2 regions of the Paenibacillus sp. FSL H7-0323 genome follow, and region 2 is predicted to be linked to the other one. Evidence: riboswitches for the same ligand, from Rfam matches in the RefSeq annotation. Region 2 holds a riboswitch; the other holds the start of a gene.
The links. A riboswitch is a leader RNA that binds a small molecule or an ion and turns the genes downstream of it on or off. The one in region 2 is predicted to bind glycine.
Positions count from the first base shown of each region.

Region 1: another riboswitch for glycine. It lies ahead of MHH89_RS21605 (amino acid permease); the one in region 2 lies ahead of gcvT (glycine cleavage system aminomethyltransferase GcvT).

Region 1 covers NZ_JBBODB010000001.1:4,775,986-4,788,728, reverse strand. The annotation lists gene MHH89_RS21625 (AraC family transcriptional regulator) at 1-1,328, opposite strand, end outside; gene MHH89_RS21620 (DUF3502 domain-containing protein) at 1,407-2,942, opposite strand; gene MHH89_RS21615 (carbohydrate ABC transporter permease) at 3,015-3,899, opposite strand; gene MHH89_RS21610 (ABC transporter permease subunit) at 3,912-4,850, opposite strand; glycine riboswitch at 5,202-5,284, shown strand; gene MHH89_RS21605 (amino acid permease) at 5,432-6,844, shown strand; gene MHH89_RS21600 (metallophosphoesterase) at 7,010-8,161, opposite strand; gene MHH89_RS21595 (HAMP domain-containing sensor histidine kinase) at 8,344-9,561, shown strand; gene MHH89_RS21590 (DUF5643 domain-containing protein) at 9,666-10,571, opposite strand; gene MHH89_RS21585 (DUF4179 domain-containing protein) at 10,595-11,755, opposite strand; gene MHH89_RS21580 (sigma-70 family RNA polymerase sigma factor) at 11,748-12,290, opposite strand; gene MHH89_RS21575 (class I SAM-dependent methyltransferase) at 12,539-12,743, opposite strand, start outside.
Region 2 covers NZ_JBBODB010000001.1:4,338,927-4,351,669, forward strand. The annotation lists gene MHH89_RS19725 (flagellar motor protein MotB) at 1-545, shown strand, start outside; gene gcvH (glycine cleavage system protein GcvH) at 973-1,365, opposite strand; glycine riboswitch at 1,592-1,690, shown strand; gene gcvT (glycine cleavage system aminomethyltransferase GcvT) at 1,877-2,989, shown strand; gene gcvPA (aminomethyl-transferring glycine dehydrogenase subunit GcvPA) at 3,096-4,448, shown strand; gene gcvPB (aminomethyl-transferring glycine dehydrogenase subunit GcvPB) at 4,445-5,905, shown strand; partial or broken gene MHH89_RS19750 (reverse transcriptase domain-containing protein) at 5,954-6,930, opposite strand; gene MHH89_RS19755 (helix-turn-helix transcriptional regulator) at 6,999-7,847, opposite strand; gene MHH89_RS19760 (hypothetical protein) at 8,123-8,593, shown strand; gene MHH89_RS19765 (hypothetical protein) at 8,633-8,854, shown strand; gene MHH89_RS19770 (hypothetical protein) at 8,883-9,095, shown strand; gene MHH89_RS19775 (peptidase domain-containing ABC transporter) at 9,615-11,840, shown strand; gene MHH89_RS19780 (HlyD family efflux transporter periplasmic adaptor subunit) at 11,837-12,743, shown strand, end outside.

The sequences.
Region 1 (12,743 bases), 440 kb from region 2:
AAGAGATTATAATCGAGATCTAGAGCAGAAGGTGCAGTAACTTCTACACTGATAACGCGATAATGTCCTTGATCTCCTAGCTTTTCTTGCAGGCTTTTCAGTTCTCGCGGCAGTTGCGGGTCTGCATTTTGTTGACTATAGTTACGCTTTTGAAGAAAATCTATAAATTCATTGCTGCTGTGCCGTGATTCCAAGGCACTCATTTTAGAAAGCGCTTTCGATATTGTCAGTGATGCTGTTTGTATCTCATCATAATGATTTCCATGTTCTTGCTCCTCTTCATCATCCTGCTCCGAGTTTCTGAAGGCTGTATAAATATTGAGCAGCATATGATTAACTGGCTTGTAAACTTTATTAGTGAACACATAACTTAATAATAGCGCAATGAAAATAATGAAGATGGAAAAGATAATAATCGCATTTCTAGCCTTAAGTAATTGTTCAATACTGCTTTGATAATCCATGACGGAAACGATACTGTATCCTTCATGCCCATTATTTACATAGGAAATTACTATATCTTCATCTTTACCCTTATTTTTTGATGAATAGCTGTTATAGCCATCTGTGGCATGCGCTATTTCATTTAGTGTAGTTGGTGCTATGGGATAATTATTATTTTGTTCAGTTATAATTTGGCTTGTTTGATTATCTACGATTAATATACTGTCAGACTGATCTTCATAGCTGGAAAGAATGCTCTTACGTAATGTTTCCGTATTGGAGACTATGATAATACCACTTTGACTAGTGCCGTATAAGGCTGTGCGCGAGGTTTGAAAAAATACGAGTCGCTGGCTGCCATCTGCTAATGTAATCGGAATAGGATAACGATCCGTCTTAGATTGCAGTACTTGCTTTAAAATATTTTGTTTTTCATTTCGATTAAGATAGTAGTCATCCAGTTCATAAATAATGTCATCCTGATTAAAAAAGAAAATGGAGTTGACGGATTCGTTCGCATTCAAAATCGGGTGTAAGTTATTGCTTATCTCTATCGCGTCCAATACGCTGGTGTTTTCATAGTCATAAATGTAAGAAATAGATTTGGGCATTTTATTAATAAGCTCTGTCAGGCGACGGTATTGATCTAGTTTGCTGTTGTATACGGTACTGATATTTTCCAGCTTATTTCGCAACATGTCATTAATTTGATTTTTCATATAAACATTAAAATATTGGAAGGCCGCAACATTGATAATAATTACAGTAATAATAGAAATGGATAAAAAGTTCATATAGACTTTGAACTTAAAGCTTTTGCGCCATCTATTGGCATATTTACTTACAAATTGTTTGCCTGGATTCAACAGCTTCAATAGCTTCATTCCCTCCTTATATGAAATTATGAAGGAATAGCCTAATTGTGAGTTGATGAATCAGGCTATTCCGATAGTCATATAAGCTTAATTAGTTGCTTTTTTGCTGGAAATGAACTCACTAAATTGTTTTTGATATTCAGCAATAAATTTTTCTAAACCGGCATCACGCAGCTTTTTCAAGGCAGTGTCAATATTGGAGTCATAGTCTTTAAAACCTTGTGATATGGGTTGTATATATTCTTGTTCTACGGCTTGCATTTGAGCGTATTCCGTTTTTACGGGCTCCATGTTGAAGGAGAAGCCAATATCTTTTTGTAGTATCGAGCCTTCGTTCCAATTTTGATACGTACTGATTTGTTCTTCAGTAATATAATCTCTAAATCTTGTAAAATGAATGTTATCAGGCAACCAAGTGTCGAACAATGTATCTTGATTAATAAACTCAATCTGTCCATCAGCAGTTAGGTTATAATCTTTGCCTTCAACGCCATACAGAATAAAGTCTGTCCATTCTTGACTGCTTTGCAGTAAGTTAATTAACTTCACGTAACCCTCAAGTTCAGCACCCTTTACATTAGCCCCAACTGCAAACGCTGTAGAATATGTGCCGCGTGACATTAGTGGTTTTTTCGCAGGATCACCTAAATAGTAGTTTTTGAACACCGCATTAGGGTTAGCTTTGCGTATGGCATCCATATACTCAAATACGCGATAGCTTGCACCCATGCCGAATAAGGCTTTGCCTGCAAAAAACGATGAATCTGCTTGTGCAGGATTTGACAAGGCGTAGCTTGGGATAAGACCTTCTTTATTCCATCTGCGGGCGATATCCGCCATTTGTTTGTATTCATCCGATTCATAAAAGCTGTAGACAGTCGGATCTTCCGGCTTGTTGCCATCGGTCATAATAAAGCTATACGGCTGATAAATATTAATGTTTGAATTAATCGAGCCATTGAAGATATTCAAGCTCCAGCCGCGTCCTGAGCCAATCATATCAGGATATTTTTGCTTTGCCAATTTGTAAAATTGCTCAACATCCTCAACGGTTTTCAAATCGGTCATACCGACTTCTTGCAGCAGATCCTCTCGTGCAATAATCACATAATTTTCTCCAGCATTTGGTTTATTGCCGAAAGGTAATGCATATTGCTTTCCGTTGACCTTCCAGATGTCAAACGCTTCATCGCCGCCCGTATTCTTTTTTAAATCGCCAGCATATTTTTCAGCAGCTTCAGTCAAATCAGCATAATAGCCCTTGGCAACGGATTTTGCCATAAATGCAGTATCGGTATATGTGGCGAATTTTTCGCCGGATGATAGCATTAGCTCGGTTTTACCAGTTGCATACTCGGTCCACGGTAAATATTGAATACTTACATCGACGTTAATCGCTTGCAGAACCTTGTCATGAAACTCATTTTTCGCAAAATCAGCCATACGTTTTGACTGCTCCCCGTAAAGCACTAACGTTGCTTTGGTCGGCTGATCGCCACTGCCATTATTGCTATTGTTGCTACCAGCTTCGTCCCCTTGCGACTTGCCGCCGCATCCGCTTAAAAGTCCCGCCAGCAGTAAAGATGCAAGCAGTAAGGTGAACCCTTTTCTCGATTTGCCCATAAGTACACTCTCCCAAATTTATATTTAGCCTACTAAAATTCAAATAGGCCTAACTACTATTGTTTTTTCTTATTATCCTTTTACAGCGCCAACAGTAACGCCCTTAACAAAGTACTTTTGTACAAAGGGATACAGCAAGATAATCGGACCAATCGCAATACAGGTAATTGCCATCTTAATCGTTTGCGAGGGCAGAATAACATGGCCTGCCATGGTGCCACTTGGATTGGCTGCAAGGTATTGAATATTGGCCATCATTTTGTACAAGATGTATTGCATCGTATATAGCTCGGGATTATTATTGAGCATTAATGGTAAATAGAAGTCATTCCAATATTGCAGTGCATAAAATAATGAGATCGTAACAAGCCCCGGTTTGGCTAACGGCAGCATCATTTGCATAAAAATCCGCCCATGACCAGCGCCGTCAATTTGTGCACTTTCCAGCAATTCATGTGGGATGGACTTGAAGAAATTACGTAGCAGATACATATTGAATACATTTATTGAATAAGGCAAAATCAATGCTGCCAACGAATCCTTCAGGCCGAAAAATTGTGTGGTCACTAAATACCACGGCAACATACCGCTGTTAAACAGCAGAGTAAAGTAAGCGAAGAACGCCAGTTTATTACGGTGCTTAAAATCTTTTACGGAAATGACGTAGGCAAAGCATGCTGTTATCGACACCGATAGTAGTGTGCCAAATATTGTCGTAAACAATGTTATCTTGTAGGCTTTTAAGATCATAAAATCAAGATTGGAAAATACATAACGGTAAGTATCCAATGAGAAATGACGTGGAATAATCGAAAAACCTTGCATAGTGATCGCCATTTCATCAGACAGTGAACCGGAAATCGCTAAAACAATCGGGAACAAGCAGAATAGTGCAAATATTGCTGAGCAGACATAAAAGGCTATATTAGTTAACTTATCAGCATTTGATCGTTTCAAATAGACACCCCCTTAAAATAATGTGGAATCTTTGTCGTACCAGCTTGTAATCTTGTTAGCGATAATAACAAGGAAGAAGCCAAAAACAGATTGATATAACGAAATCGCCGACGCAAACGCCATCTCACCATTTCTTACGCCGCTGCGATAAACAAATACATCGATCAGATCCGTGAAGGGTAACAAAATCGGGTTCATATTCGTCAAGCCGATAATCATATTTAGGTTACCGCGCAGCATATTGCCGACCGATAATAGAAACAAAATAATGATGGTCGGTTTAAGCATAGGAATTGTAATTTTAAAAATTTGCTGAAGTTTACTGGCGCCATCTACCTCGGCGGCTTCATACATGGAGGAATCAAAGCCAGTCAACACACCAAAATAAATAATGGAGTTATAACCTGTACTTTGCCAAATCACCACAATGACCAGAATCGGAATCCAAATCCACGGCGTAGCATAAAAATCATAAGTTGAACCGGTGATGCTTTTAATAATCTGATTTAGAAAGCCTGTTTCATTATTCAAAATTGCATTTAGAATGGAGCCAATAACCATCCAAGACATAAAAAACGGAAAAAACATAATGCTTTGATTAACTTTGACGAATCGGCGACTAGAAATTTCATTGAGCATAATAGCAATCGCTACCGCGAAGATGGTGCCAAATACAAAAAATAAAATATTGAACATTATCGTATTAAATGTCGCCCGCATTGCAGTATCAAAATTGTTAAAGAAAAATTGAAAGTTTTTAAAGATGGGATCTGCCCATGGGCTGTTAAAAATACCTCCGTCAAAGCGATATTCCTTAAACACTAAAATCGACCCTGCCATTGGCAAGTAGGAAAAGGCCAACAGCGCTAATATGCCGGGCAGTGCCATCATATAAAGAAGCCCGTCTTTTTTGAGTGCGCTCATAAACCTATTGCTTGTTTTTTGTCTCAAATAAATTCCCCCTCACTTAGTTGCCATGCATAACAAGCTACCTGTACTCCTCTAATAAAACGCTTTCAAAAGCTAAATGAAATACGTACTCCAAATAGTAATCTTTTGGGTCTTAAAGTAAATCGCAATTAGAGGAGAAGCTTTTAAAAACGAGCATTTTACCCTCGTTTAGGCTATTAATTTCTCGCATTTTTATTAAAAATCCGTATTATGTGTTTAAATCCAGCGGTAATTAATGTTATTGACAAAATATTTGACAATGATTAGTATTGAAAAATATTAAAAATGAAGTTAGCGGCATAACAATTAAATAATTCGCAAGCTATGATTGCTATGGATCACACTATAGCAGGAGCAGCTTCTGGAGAGACCGTGGGGGATTCCCCCGGCGCCGAAGGGTTCACAATCTCAGGCAAAAGGACAGAAGAGTACTAGATAATTCATTTGTTATTCTGATCATCGTCAGAATAAAGGAATGTATTTTATTTATTATTCTTAGACCTAAGAGATTGGAGCGTATCCAATCTCTTTTTTGTTATCATTTTTACTTGTACATTTTTTCACATAAGGGGGAGTTTGAAATGGCAGCACAAGAATTAAAGAGAGATTTAGAGAATCGGCATGTTCAGCTCATTGCGATTGGTGGAACCATCGGTACCGGATTATTTTTAGGATCAGGTAAAGCTATACAGCTGGCAGGACCATCCATCATTTTTGCTTATTTAATCGTGGGTATCGCTATTTTTTTTGTGATGAGGGCATTAGGAGAACTTCTGTTGTCTAAAGCAGGTTATCAATCTTTTACAGACATTGCCGAAGACTATCTTGGACCGCGGGCGGCGTTTGTAACTGGATGGACCTATTGGTTTTGTTGGATCATGACGGCTATGGCCGATATTATAGCTGTTGGGGTCTATGTACAATATTGGTTTGATATCCCGCAATGGATACCCGCAGTCATTTGTTTGATTATTTTATTAGGGCTCAATTTATTAACGGTAAAAAGCTTTGGCGAATTGGAATTTTGGTTTGCTTTAATTAAGGTAATCACTATTCTCGCATTGATTGCTATCGGGGTAGTCTTACTGGTGATTGGATTCAAAACAACTACCGGAACGGTTGCGCTCAGTAATATTTGGGCACATGGGGGAGTATTTCCAAACGGGATTTCAGGGTTCCTGCTTTCATTTCAAATGGTTGTGTTTGCTTTTGTGGGTGTGGAATTGGTAGGCGTATCGGCAGCAGAGACCTCCAATCCAGAAAAAACTATCCCATCGGCGATTAATAAAATACCTTTACGAATTCTATTTTTCTACGTGGGTGCTATTATTGCCTTATTATGCATCAACGCTTGGACAGAACTAAACCCGGCAGAAAGTCCTTTTGTTAAAACATTTAGTTTAGTGGGGATTCCGATTGCCGCGGGGGTTATTAACTTCGTTGTATTAACTTCAGCTGCGTCCGCTTGTAATAGCGGGATGTTCTCAACAAGCCGGATTCTATACAATCTAAGCAGAAATGACCAGGCTCCAGCCAACTTTGCAAAGCTTAATAAAAATCATGTACCAAGTAATGCTTTATTCATATCCACGCTTGTCTTATCTGTAGGCGCTTTGTTGAGTAAGCTGATTCCGGAGACGGCTTTTGGCATCGTGACAACAATTAGTGCCATTTGTTTCATCTGGGTTTGGGGCGTCGTTCTAATTTGCCATTTGCGATATAAAAAGACGAAGCCGGAATTGCAGGCCAAATCAAAATTCAAAGCACCGTTTACACCCTTTGTGAATTATGTTGTTCTAGCTTTGTTTGCAATCATACTCATAATTATGCTATTTGCTGATGAAACTCGTCCGGCCTTATTGTTGACGCCTTTATGGTTTATATTATTATTTGTTTTGTATTCGATAAATAGAAGAAAGAGGGAAAGAATAACGCCTGATCCAAGAGCACGTCTCGAAGGTATTCGGACTAACACGGAGATCCGGCATGATTAGTCGATGAGGGTGCTTGCTGATATTACAGTTGGATAGGCAGACATAGAAATCCACCACCGCATACGGTGGTGGATTTTCTCATTAATGTGGTCGATGCTCTTTTTCGAACTTGTGTATGCTATCGGGATATTCTTCCATGTTTTTTAATCAGTCTAAAATTATCGTCTATTTAAAATCAACTTTGATTTGTGCTATCTCACTATTCGTGCCAATTCGTAATGGCGGTCCCCAAGTCCCTGCACCAGATGTAACGATGACGTGAGGGCTGTTAGGATTCTTCTGATAGTGGCCATAATCTACTGTAAACATAGCATTGGTGATCAGATTTGCAGGGAATACTTGTCCTTGATGCGTATGTCCGCTAAGTATCAAATCAACGTCATCTGCGTATTCAATCCTATTGGTTGGTTGATGATCCATTACGATAACGGGCATATTTGTATCAATGTCACTCATCACTTCTGAAGTAATTGCTCGAGGGTTCCCTTGATTACCAATCGGTGATGAATCCCTTCTGCCAACAACAACGAATTGATTATCAATAACGACATGCTCATCATTTAGAAGTTTGATATTACTCTTATCTATAAAGTTCACGATCTCATCGTATGAGCGTCCTGCATCATGGTTACCTAAACAAGCATAAACTCCATAGGTTGACTGAATAGTACTTAATAACTCTATTCCTTTGGAAGGGTTAGAGAGCGCATAGTAGTTACCATTAAATATATCTCCTGTCATCAACACTATATCCGGCTGTAGTCCATTAATACGATCAACAACGTCTTCAATAAACTTTACATCATTTACGTAGCCTAAATGTAAGTCGCTGATCAGGACGATATTTAACTGATCTAATGAAGTGTTTTTATGTATTTGGAGCGGATAGGTGACTTCTTTTAAATGATTTGCATTATAAATCCCATAGGACACCAATCCTATGACTAGAATTAATACTATGGACCTTGTATGAAAAATAACACGTGCTGGTATAGGAGAAGGGAGGACCTTGATCCATTTACTAATTAGTAAGATTACATCTGAAAGGATCAAAAGCAAGAACAAATAGAAGTAGATACCCATCCAATAGTCCCCGAATTGACCAATAAAATTAACAATATTTGAATTGGTCGTCATAGCTGAAGAAGACAATAGTAAATTAATAATGATTGATAACGCACATAAGCTGTAGATGACTCCATATATGATCCCGTTTATATGTGGAAATATATGTTGTAACCATTTAAAAATCTTTCTCGCAATGTAATAGTTAGTTGCCGCGTACATAGCGAATATAAATAAAAATGCAAATACCATAGGGTACACCATCCTAATGCTTTAGATATCAGAACTAAAGTGAATACATTAATTATAGCAATAATTACTAGTTTCAGAAATTAAATGGGGTATTGAGTTTACTGGTTTTTTCAGTTATTGTTTATTACTATTTCAGCTGATATAATTCTTATTTCGACAATCAATTTAAAAGTGGTGAATTCATGAGAGAGTTCTACAGTCGGGTGAATCGAAAAACCTATTACATATTAATGTTAATGATCATCGTTCTTATGATGTCTGGATTAATACTATCTACTCTAGAGTTAGATGGAATTGATTTTGGTTATATCATTCATTTTTTATGTGTGGCGTTTCTAACGGTTTGTTTATGGATTTACCCTAAGCATGAGACACATACTTTTAGAAAGATTATCATTCTATTTGGATTTGCGTATTTTTATACGCTATTCTTTTTATATCCTCAAACTTGGACTACCTATATCCTCATTTGTCTTATTCCTGCACTCTCTATTCTATTTTTTGATTTAAAATTGTTTTATTTTTCCTTCATTATAAATGGAATACTGATGGTAATTACATTTGGCTATATCCTCTTGATTGATAGAGGGGATCTATATACATATTTACATTATGATATTCTAGGGAATTTCATTAATATAATAGCGGTTCAAGTGTTATTATTTTTCATTTTTCAAATATCATTTAAACGGATGAAAAAACAGCAGCTTTATTATGAACAATTACAGCAATCTGAGCGTTTAAAGATGGTTGGACAATTGACAGCTGCCGTTGCGCATGAAATTAGAAATCCAGTGACAGTGGTTAGAGGTTTTTTGCAGTTTTTTGATGAGGATCCTTCATTTGATGATCCTATGAAAAGAAAATTTAAATTAATGATTGATGAATTGAACACAGTAGAACAGATTATCTCGCAATTTCTAACCCTTTCAAAGCCAAATGGAGAACAAAAACTAGAAAAAGTAGATGTGAAGGATGTTATTGAGAGTGTCACAGGATTGCTCCATTCCTACGCAATGTTATCTGATAATCAAATTGTTACCTATGTAGAAGAAGACTGCATGATCTCTATTAATAAAATTGAATTTAAGCAGCTGCTTATTAATATAATAAAAAATGCTTTAGAGGCTTCGGATGTTGGTAAATCTGTCTCTATTATGGCGAATAGGAACAATAATTTTATTGAGATAACAATCATCGATGAAGGAAGCGGGATGTCGGAAGCTGAGGTTAAGTCGCTAGGGACTCCTTTTTATTCATTAAAAAGTAATGGAACAGGCTTAGGATTAATGATTTGCTTTAATATCGTAGAAAAGTACGGCGGGGAAATTTATTATAGTAGTTCTGAAGGTAAGGGGACAACAGCTACTATCCGCTTTTTAGCTATAAATGACCAGTAAAACGGAACATTCTTTCCATTGAAAGAAGGGGATTACCTCAAGCCTTCGGCCGGAGAGGTAATCCCCTTTCCTAGTAAATATGTTTATATTTGCTGCGCTAAAAGTTACTTCAGAGGGATTTTGATCTCCAATTGCTTGTTGTAATTTTTAACTACATTGCCTTTGGCATCTACTTTATAAGCCCCGGTGTTGCCTTTTTCAAATACGGCTTGATACGGTCTGATAATCAGATATTCTGCCGCTGAGCTAGGTGCTTCGAACAATAAATCTTCAGAAACCGTATTTTGAGTTGCTGCAACAGAATCCCTTGCAATAAATTCTAATTCATTTCCCAGATTATCATAAATGTCATATCCTAAAGCCTGTGCTTGGGTGGCAACCCCTTTAACCGCTAAAGCGATACGCACAGAAGTCTCTCCCGCAGCAACACGGGTGGTTTTGATTTCAAATTGGTTGTCTTTCTTTATAGCAGGCAGCTGAATGTTATGCACTAATCCTGCTTGCTTGAGAGAAAATTTAAGTACATACGGTTCATCGATTCCGTTAAGCTTCACATGGATACTCAATTCAGAGGAAGCCAGGTTTGCCTTTTGTTGCTCAGTTAACCATCCGGTCTGCAATACAACAACCGCCTTGTTGGCATCACCGTCACTGATCCAGCGTGGTGTTTTTAAATCAATGCCTCCTGGTTGAGTGAGCTTAGCGTCTATTCCCACAATAGTACCTTCTGCAAGATAGGGCTCACCTTTATCATTTAAAGTTACTCCTGCGAGCATTCCTGAAAATAGCGATCCCTCACGGCTCAGGTCGATCTTAATATAGTTACCATCAAACTGCGCATTGCCCTTTAAAGTAAGCTGATCGTGTGAATCGGCCACTTTTGTTGTATTCAGGGAAGCTTCAACAGCGGGTTGGGCACTGGATGCTTGGGTTAAAGCTGGCATTCCCAACGCTCCTAGGCATACAGCAGCACTTAAAATTACAGACATCTTCTTAGTCATTTTTTTCATGATATTATCAAGCTCCTTAATTTTTATTTAACTAGCACGTTTATCTCTAGACCGTCAATATAATGCTTCACTGGGTTTCCAGAACTGTCTGTTTTAAATGCTCCATTCTTACTTTGTGGGTTCTCAAACTCATAAAGATAGCCACGGATTGTGAGCATATTAGGGTGTTTCTCAAATGGCTCAGTAAGCAAATCGACATTAAGTGACCTATTGGAAGTCGAGAGGACTTTCTGTGAAATATCTTTCAGCACCTGTCCTTGTTGATCCTTTACTTCAAAGCCCACTAAACTCAATGCTGTATGATCTTCGTCTGTATCCTGTTCCAGCATGAGCGACAGGCGTGTCGTTAATGGACTATATTCCAGCTTTTTCAGGATCAAACTCCATCCTCCAACTTGTGCGCGTATGTCAGGTGTGGAAATTTTATTAATCGTAGCCTTCCGCGCAGGAATTTGGAGAACAAACGGTTCATCCATACCGTTTAAGCCAAGAGTTACGGTCAATACAAATCGATCAGGAAAAGGTTTGTTGGAGATTCCGGAATTCGAGGAATCCACTAGTCTAAAAATAGCTGTGTTGCTTTCCGCACCTTCTATCCAGCTTAGAAACGGCATAGCTTTCCAGAGACCATCAGAAAATTGCTCCAGGGAAGCGCCGTCGATCAATACTTCTGCAGAGGTTATTGCACCTTTCGCTAAAAAAGGCTTCCCATCCGCTCCAATCGTTACTCCGGCTAGCTTACCTTCCAGTTTTTCTCCCTCACGCTTCACCGAGAATGCCAACCGGCTGCCATCAAATACAGCCTCTTCGGCAGACAAGGTGATCCCTTCATGGGTATCACTGCTGTTTAGACGGGAAGTCAGTCCCAGACGCTGGGCCGCTTGTAACCCTATATCATCTGCCCGTTCAAAAATACCGCCTATCAAGGGAAGCTGCTTGAGCGCATTGGCCAACGTAGGCGGATAGATAGCCGTTAGCATAACACTTAACAATATCGCCGCAGTCACAGCAGCTGTGATTTTTGGATATATCCGCTTTTTCTTTTCCTTTTCCACAGGATCCTGGACAATGGTGGCCAGCGATGCATAAATCGAATCCTGCCGTGATCGTAGTAAAGGAGGAAGCTCCTGTATATTAGCTTTCCCTAGCTCCCTGATCTGCTTTTCTAAATTGTTATTATTCATTAGCAAGACCCTCCTCCCGCACAGGATGTATCTGTTTGGACAACAATCTCCGTGCGCGATGAAGTCGTGCCCTGACCGCTCCCTCGGAGATGTCGAGCACATCTGCAATCTGCTTAATGGATAAATCGTCATAATAAAAAAGCACGATAGCAAGCCGCAGGGATTCGTCCAACTGATTAATGAAGCTTTGCAGGTCTACGTTGCCTGAATCTTCAAAATGCACATAGGAAACGACCGGTTCCTCGGGAATTTCCGCCACAGCTATAGTTCGTTCTCGCATACGAAGTAACTGATTGCATTCATTAATCAGGATGCGTATAACCCAGGTTTTAAAAAACTTAGGCTGTTTAAGGTTGGCCAACCCTTTATACACCTTCAGTGTTGTTTCCTGAAGAGCATCCGCGCAATCTTCATCTTTTAGCAGAATGGTTTTGGCTAATCTGTACAACTGGGATTCCAGTTGCCTGAAAAGACGGGTAAACGCCTCGTGGTCGCCTTTCTGCGCTTTTTTGATATCCAGTTCGTTTTCCAGCAAATGATTTTTCCTCCTTGAGGGCCCTCTGTATAATTAGATGGAGAAGACATCCAAAAAGTTATATTTAGGATAAAATTCATTCTCCTACACAAATCACTTACCTCGGTAGTAGTATAAAATCCATGCAATTCATTGTTTTTGGCAAAGATGGAGAGGTTAATAGAAAGGGGGGGACTTCAAGTGGATAAACTGAAATAAATTCAGGAATTACCACCTTATCAGAAGAGAAGTAGTGGGGTAATCCTGAATTAAAAAGTGTATACATATACCTTGGTACGCAGTGTGTCCGTGCATGTTATGGTACGGACAGGCTGCATGCCTGGAAGGGCAAAACAAATGCTAATGACCACTGCGCCCGGCAGTAGCTCACGCTTGAACTTGTCCCCCAGCCGTTTCATCGCTCCGGGAAATAAGTAACAAAGAACTATATCCGCATGCTCGTAAGAGCTGCTA
Region 2 (12,743 bases):
AACCAAATGACGGTTCTGATGAACAAACGGAGAATGAAACACCTTCAGCACGGGAGTTGGCTTTTCGAGAACAAGAGGCGAAGCTTGCTGAGTTAATGGGTGTGATCACCCACTATGTGGAGGAGAATAAACTCGGTGAACAAATATTTGTAGCCGACAAACCGCAGGGCATAGAAATCACGCTCAGCGACCGTTTTCTTTTTGATGTGGGTAAAGCAGATGTGAAGTCACCAGCCCTTCCTGCTCTTCAGCAGTTGTCTGGCTTATTCAAAGATATCGGAGCAACGATCAGCATTGAAGGACATACGGATAATACACCAGTGTCATCAGCTTCACGTTATAACGACAATTGGGAGCTATCGGGTGCTCGCGCGCTTTCTGTGCTGCGCTTTTTCTTAGATAATGAAGGACTGAACCCGGACACTTTTCAATATGCAGGTTATGCCGATACCCGACCAACAGCAGATAATACTACGGTAGCAGGCAAACAGAAAAATCGACGCGTAGAGATCATTGTACTTCGACAGCTTCAAGAGGTGGAATAAAATATAGTTGCTTGCGCTCAGAGCTAAGTTCGGCGGCAGGGGCCTTTGCAATTACCACATTGAGCTTACAAGGGACTTCATCCAATTTAATTAGGGAAAACCTCCCTGATTATTCACCTATTATCGTATCCAATCGCGGAATGAGGGAATTTCTCCCTGATTATTACTCTTTTTAGTCTGAAATAGTGGTTTTACCGAGATGATAGGGAGGAATTCCCTAAAACCCTAACTCTCACGCTATAATCGTCTAAAATGAGGGAGGTTTTCCCTAATTCCATACTCCACTAGACCCTCAAACCACTCGATTGGGTTTACGAATACTCGCACAATCCACATAAGAAACACAAACAGCAAGTCCCCGAATCACAGAAACTTGCTGCTAAAAATATCACACTTGATCAGACTATTTTCCGTCCCCGATTTCCAATTATTCAGCAACTAACGCGCTATAACCAGCTGCATCTAACAGACCTTTTACAGCATCAGCATACTCTCCATCAACTTCAATCTCAAAAATCCAACCCCCGCCATACGGCTGATCATTGATAAGCTCCGGACTAGCTTCTAATCCATCATTCACCTTGGTAACCGTCCCAGAGACGGGCGAATACAACTCCGATACCGTCTTAACGGATTCGATACTGCCTACGCTGTCACCGGCCGAAATGGTCGATCCTACCTCAGGAAACTCAACAAATACGATGTCGCCTAATAAATGCTGAGCATGGTCCGTAATCCCAACACGTACTACTCGTCCTTCTACTTGCTGTGCCCATTCATGCTCTTCGCTGTAAAGAAGGTTGTCTAATACTTCACTCATTTCAAGCCGCCTCATTTCCAATTTGGAGTTCTAAATTTAGTTATAGCCTAAGTTATCCCGGCTCACAATGTCAATATTACTAACAGGAAATTTAAATTTGTCATTTTTTCGACGTTTTCTTGTTGACAGCGCCCGACTATACCCGTTTAATGGAGACATACAAGAAGAAATGACGTTGTCGTCTTTTTATAGACAATAACCGTTTCTCGAAGAAATATAATTGCGGATGATGGCATAGGGAGAGACTGTCTCACTTGAAGACGGCGCCGAAGGAGTAAGCCCTAACAGGGGTGAATCTCTCAGGCAAAAGGACCTTTGTCGGACGTATCTCTGGAGAGCATCAGACGCAAGGCTAGATGCGTCAGATCACCAACGGGGAAACCTGCAAGCTAGTTACGGCAGGGTAACTCTCAGGTACAACGGACAGAGCAGAAAGCGATTTGTGCATTTATGCATGATTGCTTCTGCCTGTCCTTTTTTCGTATGTAATCAGATCAAGGGGAGTGACGACATGGATGCTTTGAGAAGAACACCTTTTTATGATCTCTATTCCGCTTATGCGGAGTCCAGGTGCATTGACTTCGGTGGCTGGGAGCTGCCAGTACAGTTTACAGGTATCGTGAAAGAGCACGAAGCCGTTCGCCAGCAGGCTGGGCTGTTCGATGTCTCGCATATGGGTGAATTCATGGTGATTGGGAGCGGTGCAGAAGCCTTTTTGCAAAAAATGACAACCAATGATGTCAGCCGCCTCACGGATGGTGCGGCACAATATACGCTGCTCTGTTATCCAAATGGCGGAGTTGTCGACGATCTACTCGTGTATCGCCTAAGCGAAGGGCGTTATATGCTCGTCGTTAATGCCTCCAACATCGACAAGGACTTCCAGTGGCTGCAAGAGCATTTGACCTCTGAATTCGGCGAAGTCACGCTCACTAATGTCTCTGACGAGACGCTTTTGCTCGCCTTGCAGGGTCCTCTGGCAGAGACCATTCTCGCGGAAGTTACTGATGCCCCTATTTCAGCACTCAAGTCTTTCCATTTCATCGAACGCGCTACCGTTTGCGGTGTAGAGGTACTTATCTCCCGTACGGGTTATACCGGTGAAGATGGCTTCGAGATTTACGCTCCGCTGGAAGGTGCAGAAACGTTATGGAACGGACTGCTTGCAGCAGGCGCGCCCCACGGATTAACACCTGCTGGACTGGGTGCACGGGATACCCTGCGTTTTGAGGCGAAATTACCATTGTACGGTCAGGAGCTATCTGCTGACATCACCCCGCTTGAAGCAGGAGTACAGTTCTTCGTGAAGCTGGACAAAATAGACTTTATCGGACGCGATGCACTAATACAGCAAAAAGAAGCTGGCATTCCCCGTCGCCTTGTCGGCCTAGAAATGATTGATCGAGGCATTCCACGCTCCCATTATCCTGTTTGGGCAGATGGGGTTAAGATTGGTGAGGTCACAACCGGAACGCAGTCCCCTACGCTGAAACGTAACCTGGGGTTGGCTTTGATTGATGCTGCTTACAGTGAAATAGGCACAGAGGTTTACGTGGAGATACGCGGTAAGCAGCTTAAGGCTGTAGTGATTAAGGCCCCTTTTTACAAGTATAAACGCCTTTAGCGTCCATATAAGGACGGTGAGCTTTTAAGCGAGAAATAGAAGGATAAAGTATAGCGTGAAAATTGTACTTTCTTATATTTTAAAAAAGCCAAGGAGTGAAACCTTAATGAAGCACCGTTATCTGCCCATGACAGAACAGGACCGCGTAGAGATGATGGAGACCGTCGGGATTCAGTCTATAGATGAGCTGTTCTCCGATATTCCTGAAGCGGTACGTTACCAAGGCACTATGCCGATGTCTGAACCACTCGATGAATACGCCCTGCTGCGCCACATGAAAGGTTTGGCTGACCAAAATGCCGACTTTGATTCTCACGCCAGCTTCCTCGGCGCCGGATTATACGATCATCACATCCCTGTGGTCATCAACCATGTCATTTCCCGTTCTGAATTCTACACTGCCTACACTCCTTATCAACCGGAGATCAGCCAAGGTGAGCTGCAAGCGATCTTCGAATTCCAATCCTACATTTGCGAACTAACCGGTATGAAAGTTGCCAATGCCAGTATGTATGATGGCGCTACAGCTTTATCCGAAGCAGCGGTTCTCGCGGCTGGTGCTACCAAACGCAAAAAATTAATCGTCTCCCGTACCGTTCATCCTGAGGCTCGCCAAGTGCTACGTACTTCGGCTAATGCTTGGGGTCTGGAGGTGGTGGAGATTGACTATAAAGACGGTGTTACCGATCAAGCTAAACTTGCTGAAGCTATCGATGGTGATACTGCCGCAGTACTGGTGCAATCGCCTAACTTCTTCGGCAGCATTGAGGATCTTCGCTCGGTTGAGCCGCTGATTCACGCGGTTAAAGGTCTTCTTGTAGTCAGCGCCAACCCAATAGCTCTTGGTGTACTTGAAACTCCGGGCAAACTTGGAGCCGACATCGTAGTCGGTGATGCTCAGCCACTCGGTATTCCAGCTTCTCTCGGGGGTCCAACTTGCGGATTCTTTGCCGTAGCTGATCACCTGATGCGCCGCATGCCAGGCCGGATCGTTGGCCAAACGGTAGACCGTAACGGTAAACGTGGCTTCGTTCTTACACTTCAAGCGCGTGAACAGCATATTCGTCGTGAAAAAGCGACATCGAATATCTGCTCCAATCAGGCACTGCTGGCTCTCTGCGCATCCGTCTACTTGTCCGTTATGGGCAAAGAAGGCATGCGTGACGTAGGCGAACTAAATATTCGCAAAAGCCATTACGCTGCTAATAAACTTAGCGGACTAACAGGTGCTGAACTTGCCTTCTCCTCCCCATTCTTTAACGAATTTGTTGTGAAGCTTCCTGAAGGCAGCAGCGTGACCGCTATTAATTCTAAGCTGCTGAAGGACGGTTATCTCGGCGGTTATGATCTGGGTCGTGATTATCCTGAACTTGCTGGACATATGCTGGTTGCCGTAACGGAAAAAAGAAGCAAAACCGAAATCGACCAATTCGCTAGCGCACTGGAGGGCTGTTTATGAAACCGGAGCAAAGTCTAATTTTTGAATTAAGCCGTCCCGGCCGTTCGGCCTATTCTTTGCCACTATGCGATGTACCACAGGAAGAAACCTTGGAGTCTCTGATTCCATCAGGTTTACTCCGTAGCGAACCCGTCGTACTTCCAGAAGTATCGGAAGTGGATGTCATTCGCCACTACACTTCTCTTTCACGTCGTAACTTTGGTGTAGACAATGGCTTCTATCCACTCGGTTCATGCACGATGAAATACAATCCGAAGATTAACGAAGATGTTGCCCGCTTCTCCGGCTTCGCCAAAATTCATCCCTACCAACCGGAAGAAAGTATTCAAGGCGCACTGGAATTAATGTATACCCTGCAAAATGATCTGTCCGCGCTGACGGGCATGGATGCTGTATCCTTACAGCCTGCCGCAGGTGCGCATGGTGAATGGACCGGCCTCATGATGATCCGCGCCTACCATGAAAGTCGCGGCGAGACCCGCACTAAGGTTATCGTGCCGGATTCCTCGCACGGAACCAATCCTGCTAGTGCCTCAGCAGCAGGACTTGAAACGATCACGATCCCTTCCACAGATAAAGGAATGGTCGATCTTGAAGCACTGAAGGCAGCCGTCGGTAGCGACACAGCCGCACTAATGCTGACTAACCCAAGCACACTCGGCTTGTTCGAGACCCAAATCGTCGAGATTGCTGAGATCGTGCATGAAGCAGGGGGCTTACTCTATTACGATGGAGCCAACTCCAATGCCATTATGGGCATTACCCGACCTGGCGACATGGGCTTTGACGTTGTGCATCTGAACTTGCATAAGACAATGAGCACCCCACATGGCGGTGGCGGCCCTGGAGCCGGACCAGTCGGCGTAAAATCCATCTTGATTCCATTCCTACCACAACCTACTGTGGTGAAGAATGAAGATAGCAGCTTCTCACTTCACTTCGGTGGTCCTGAATCTATTGGACGCGTGAAAGCTTTTTATGGAAACTTTGGTATTCTGGTTCGTGCCTATGCCTATATCCGCACCTATGGTCCAGACGGACTGCGTGAGGTATCCGAAAATGCTGTGCTGAATGCGAACTATATGATGCACCGTCTGGCGCCGTATTTTGAAATCCCATATCCGGGTGTATGTAAGCATGAATTCGTTATGTCCGGCAAAAACCTCAAGCAATATGGCGTGCGCACCTTAGACGTTGCTAAACGATTGCTCGACTTCGGCTACCACCCGCCAACCGTGTACTTCCCTCTGACTGTTGAGGAATGCATGATGATCGAGCCGACGGAAACCGAAAGTAAAGAAACGCTAGACGGTTTCATCGATACGATGATTCAGATCGTTAAAGAAGCACAGGAGACACCGGAAATCGTAATCAACGCACCGCATACTACAGAGATTAGCCGTTTGGATGAGACACAGGCTGCGCGTAAGCCGGTTTTGAATTGTTCTTGCGGTTAATATTTCAATAATAAATCGAGTAGGAGGGGGCGGCGAGCCCCCGGCCTCTCACACCACCGTACGTACCGTTCGGTATACGGCGGTATTCCGTAAGGAGTTGTATCTGTCCAATACACTCTTTAATCCATTGGATTCCCAATATTGGTTATTCAATGCACGTTGCAGATTTGGACTCCCTGCAATTCGCCAATACCCTTTCCGAGTATTTCCCCACTCAAAAGGCTTATATCCTTAGGCACGCCTAAGGATATAAGCCTTTTGACTTTGGTTCTCGGGTTCTTCCATTGCTTCCAGAGACACATTCGCAATCTCCTTCGAATCCACATATCCATCGCTTTAAAGGCACTTGGCGTATCCGCCAGCGAGAAATATCCGTGCCATCCCATCAAGTATCGATTGAGCTCCTGGATTCGCTCTTCCGTTCGCATCGCTTTCTTCCGGGACGTTATCTCCCGAATTCGAGCCTTCGCTTTCTGCAAGGACTGTTTTGCTATCCTCACCTTGGGCTCTTTATCGCTACTAAAGCAAAACCCAAGAAATTTCCGTCTCCATGGGCGGTCCACCGCACTCTTCGCTTGGTTCACCTTTAGTTTTAGTCTTGTCTCAATGAATCTGGTGACGGATGCCTTCACTCGCTCTCCTGCTCTTAGTGTTTTTACATAGATGTTACAGTCGTCCGCATAACGGACGAAGCGGTGTCCACTTTTCCCGAGTTCCTTGTCGAGCTTGTCCAAAACGATGTTAGATAACAACGGACTGAGTGGACCACCTTGCGGTGTCCCTTCTGTTGTCGTATTTACTAGCCCGTTCTCCATAACACCTGACTGAGGATATTTACGAATCAGCAGGAGAACTTTCTTGTCCTTCACTTTAGCCGAAATCTTCATCATCAGTCGGTCATGGTTGACGCGATCAAAGAATTTCTCCAAGTCTAGATCGACTACGAATCGATATCCCTCTTTCATGAATGCTCTGGCTTTCCTTACCGCATCATGCCCTTGTCTTTTCGGACGAAATCCATAACTATCGGCTGGGCGCACTAAATAAAGGAGACCACTTAACACGTGGTCTCCTTTTCTCATATTAAAAAATGCTATTTTACATACAGAAGTTCTGGATTATGTACGGGATTAAATGAAAGTTTCTTAGTGAACTGCCAACGGTCAGTTACATTCATTTTGTTATATATGCTCTTCACTACATTTCTAACTGTACCTTCACTAATTCCCAACTCGTTAGAAATACGCAATGCACTTTTTTCACATAACCACATTTGAGCCACCTCTTTTTCTCGGGCAGTCAAGTTGAATTGTTCAAAACTAAACTCTAGTCTAAGTAACTGCATCTCAGGGTTACTCCACATCCATTTCTCGGTAACGTTTTCAGCTATCTGTTGCATAAATGGAATAGCAAATTCGATTTGCAGTCCTTTGTAGAAAGAAATATCTACATAGCCTCTTATAACACCATCTGAGTAGAGAGGAGAACATACACAGTTCCAATTAGAAAATATAGAATTCGTATGTTCGCTCCCTTTAACTACTCCAATAGAATTCATTTCCATAGAAAGTGAAACACCATTTAGCCCGAAATCCTGTTTGGCAAAACTCTTCCCAACTCTTATTCCTGCCTTATCAAATTCTTCTTTTATATGTACTGAAGAGAAATACAGATCGAGAATTCCCCCCATATCATCTGTTAGAAAAGCCGCAAAATCTACCGATATATACTTACTAATTTTAATCATCTCGTTATGTAGGGAAAGAATCATTGCCTCGTGATAAATAGATTCCTGGCCAATCTCCTCAAAAGAGTGCGCACTCGTTCTTTGTGGGGCCTTTGAACTTTTGACTTTACCCAATGAAGAGATAGAATCCATTTGTTCCTTTTTTAGATCTTCAGCTGAACACCAAAGTTTTGTCTGATCGTATGTTACTGTCAATTCCAACTCCTCCTGATTTCCATCATTTATAATGTAAAATGATACCATTATATACTTAAACATTGAAGATTCAACCAGCTATTAACATATTTATTCATATTAGTAAATATCCAATGGGGGATATTTTCAAACTTTGTTATAAGGACCATAATTACATTTGTAGAACTTAAATAACCGCTAGATGCCCCATTTATTATTAATAATTATCCTTACACTCTCTTCTATTCAATGTGCCTTAAGTCATAGAAAAAAGAAACCTCTAAGGAGATAACACAGTGGAATTGTATAAAATTAATGAAAAACAAACATTCCAGTATTTTAATTTAGTCTCATATCGCAACACTATTCCTTCCAGTTGTTTACATCATAAACTAAACGAATTTATCCTTTCACTAAACAACTATAACCTCCAAAAGAATGGTCCTTTAATCACTTCTACTCATTCTGTATCCCGAAATAATGGCATAGAGATGGTGGATTTTGAGATTATGGTACCAGTAAAAGGAGAAATTAAAAAAAATCCCCCTTTTATATATAAGCAAGAATTCAAGTTAATAAATGCAATTTGCTTGATGTATGAAGGTAAAATGAATGGCATCAATTCTGCTTATGAATTTTTAGTCAAATATATCTCTCAAAACAATCTACATCAAATAACATCCGCATATAATATAAACTTATCTGAAGGTACTAGTGAAAATATAAAAATAGATATTTGTATTGGCATCAATCCTAGTCTTCTTTAACTAGTCAAAACTCGTCTATCTCGAAAGGAGGTGAATAGAATGGAACTGAGTCTTAATAGTCAATTTTCAACATTGTCCAACATTGAAACGATGGAGATTTCCGGAGGTATAAATTGGGATAATGTTGCTTATGGAGTCTTGGGAATGGTAACCGTGGTAGCCGCTGTTACCACAGCACCAGTAACGATTCCTACTGCGATTATGGCAGTGGGTGGATCAATAGTATCTGGATATCTTACTGGTAGCGGACTAAAACATTAAATATCTGTTATAAGGAGTGAGGAATTAAATGCTTTCATATGCCCCTAGTTTTTCAGAACTTACACTTGAAGATAGTATCAATATTGATGGTGGCGTTGATTGGGCCAAGGTAGGTGCAGGAGTGTTAGGTATGGTTACAATCATGTCTGCTGTTGCTGCCGCACCAGTAACAGCCACAGCCGCAGTTGTCTACATAAGTGGTACAGTGGCTGCCGGATATTTAGTGGGTACTTCATTCTAAATTTTGATGGAGACATTCATCTTCAGATGGATATGTCTCCATCTTTTCTTCTATAAAAGAAGAGAATAATCATAAATAGATTGCGAGTGATTTTTTTGAAAATAGATAAATTAATATCGTATCTAATTAGAATAGACATTACTTTAGGGCTAGTAATATCATTCTTATTAATTGTAAGACCTAATATAATCCTCCCATCCCAATGGTTTATAATGAATTTCTTAATTTTTCTAACAGGTATATATATATATAAGAAAAATAAAAACAAGACATTTATAGCAGTTTTTATTTATGCTTTCATCTATTTTTCTTTAGTCATATTAGATATGTTAACTTCAAAAGGTATTATTCGAAGTGACAATAGATCTGGAGATATTTTATTAAGCGTAGGATTAGTGGCGTTAGGCCTGATCGGATTTTTCATTGCATTTTACATGAGCAACAAAGATAAATGATTCATTGTATAGCACAGGTCACAATATAAAATCATCATTTAATAATTGCTTTTCGGAGGATTATATGGCATTCACTAAATACCAATGTGTCAAACAACAAGATATTAAAGACTGCGGGGCTGCCTGTCTCGCCACTATAAGTAAAAACTATGGTCTCAACTATCCTATAACTAAAATTCGCGAGATGTCGGGAACCGATAAAATGGGTACCAGCGCCTATGGCCTTGTTAAAGCTGCTGAAAAATTAGGATTCACTGCCAAGGCTGTAAAAGGGACTCACGAGGCATTCTTCGAAGATTTCCCCCTTCCGGCTATTGCTCATGTGGTCATAGACCAAACTTTATTGCATTACGTTGTTATTCATAAAATCACAAAAAAAACAGTTGTCGTTTCGGATCCTGCGAAGGGCATTGTTAAATATACACCAGAAGACTTCTTTAAAATCTGGACCGGTGTTCTCATATTAATGGTTCCTACCCCTCAGTTCAAAAAGGGCGGTGAGTCCAAGGGTTTATTCACTCGTTTTTTTGGTTTACTTATTCCTCAGAGAAGAATGCTACTAGGAATTTTTTTGACATCCATGCTCTATACAATATTAGGTATATTATCAGCCTTTTATTTTCAATTTCTGCTAGATGAGATTCTTCCTTTTGGCTTAAAGAAGACTCTGAATATAGTATCCATTGGAGTAATCATTCTATATCTATTCAAAGTTTTATTGAACGCTTTTCGTAGTCACATTCTACTAACATTGAGCCAAAAGCTTGATATTTCGCTAATTCTCGGCTATTACCATCATGTGTTGAAGCTACCCATGAACTTTTTTGGTACTCGCAAGACGGGGGAAATCATCTCAAGACTTATGGATGCCTCTAAGGTACGGGATGCCATCTCCAGCGCAACCCTAACCATCATGATCGATATTATCATGGTTATTGCGGGGGGAATCATTCTTTATTCGCAGAGTGCCCTTTTATTTGGTGTAACTGTGCTGCTGGTTCCTTTGTATCTAGCGTTAGTGTGGGGATTCCACAAGCCATTCGACCGGTTAAACCGTGAACAAATGGAGAAAAACGCCCAACTTACCTCCTACATCGTTGAATCCATAGACGGTATCGAGACGGTCAAAGCCTACCATGCGGAGTCTAAAGTTGGCTTTGAGACGGAACAGAAATTCATCACGTTTCTGAAATCCGTGTTCAGCTTTGGTATTTTCAATAATATACAAGGCTCGCTAAAAGGTGTGGTTCAGTTGCTTGGAGGTGTAGCAATCCTCTGGGTAGGTGGTAATCAAGTAATAAAAGGAAATATGACCATGGGTCAACTTATCACTTATAACTCATTACTTGCTTACTTCCTTGAACCTATTCAAAATCTCATCAATCTCCAGCCTACCCTGCAAACAGCTGTTGTAGCGGCGGACCGATTGGGGGAAATACTCGACTTAGAAGCGGAGAAGCTTGAGGATGAGGACAAGAAGATTCAACCCGCTTCATTAAAAGGTGATATTAGATTTGATCGTGTCAGCTTCAGATATGGTACACGTTCCCTTGTACTTCATGATATTGATTTGAGACTTAGACAGGGCGAGAAAGTCGCCTTTGTCGGTGAGAGCGGCTCGGGTAAAACCACCCTGATCAAATTGATCATGCAATTTTACCAACATGAAAAAGGCGATATCTTAATTAACAACTACAATATTAAAGATATTCATTTAGATAGCTTGAGACAGCGAATCGCATATATATCACAGGATACTTTCTTTTTTAGCGGAACAATCCGGGAAAATTTATGTCTGGGTGTCAATCAGGATACGGATCTGGAACAAATTGTTTCGGCCTGCCAGACCGCACAGGCACACGAATTCATTAATCAGCTTCCACTCCGCTACAACACTTTGTTAGAAGAAAATGCTACTAACCTTTCCGGGGGACAGAAGCAGCGACTAGCTATCGCCAGGGCAGTTCTTAAACAGCCCGATATTCTTATAATGGATGAAGCCACTAGTAATCTGGATTCTACAACGGAGAAGGCTGTATCGGAGACGATTAATGCTTTTGAAGACATGACTACGATTATTATCGCTCACCGGTTGAGTACAATCATGCGTTGTGATCGGATTTATGTCATGGATCAAGGACGGATTATTGAGCATGGAACTCATCAGGAGCTTCTGGATTACCGTGAAAAGTACTATGAATTGTGGAAAGATCAACTCCCTGGAGTTGAACAAAAACAAGAACATAACCATCAATATGCCGCAGGAGTAGGCGAGGTGTCTCTTGTATGAGCGCACAAATACATAACTTATCAGAAATGACAGATAGCAGAGAAATCATGGAATCCAAGACCAGTCCTGTGATTTCCATTTTCATACTTATCTTATTCATTCTATTGGGGGCTGCGTTAGTCTGGTCCTATTTTGGCCAGATCGATGAAGTTGCCAAAGCCTCTGCTGTAGTTAGACCCAATGAAAAAGTCAGTACCATTCAGACTTCATCTATGGGAAAAGTGGAACAGGTATATGTCCATGAAGGGATGCAAATTAAGCAGGGCGAGCAGTTAATTTCCTTTGAGCATAAAGAACTTGATATAGAATTATCCAATCGTAATTCAGAAATCAATAAGCTCACTAAGAAACTGCACTATCTCGGGCTGTATAAACAAAGCATTAGCAATTTAGATAATCAGTTTTCTTCTGAACGTGCAGATGAGGGTTACTATTATGACATGGTAGAACAATTTCTCCTTGAATACAGCCAGCAGCAGCAGACCTTTCAAGGAACCCAGGATCAGCTTACAGCTGCCATTCACGAGAATATAGGCTTGCAAGATTCTGCTACCTTTAGTGCCGAATCTAGTTCGGATAAATCTCTTCAGAATAAAATTGAATTGGAACGAAAAAAGAAACTGCTAAATGTTGAAATTGCAAACGAGAAATTGCTTGTGCAATCCATCAAAGAGAATCAAAATCTTCTTCCAATTGAAGATACCAAACGGACGGAACAATATAATACATACCAAATTAAATATGTCCAACTGTCTAAACAATCTGCTGAGAAAAAAGAAATCTATAATCGTTCGCTCAGCTTGGGGGACCGCCTTGTGCCTCAATCCCAGATTACAGATGAACAGCATCAATATGAAAGTTCATATTTGCAAATCAACCAATTCCAAACCGAAGCCGTGCTCA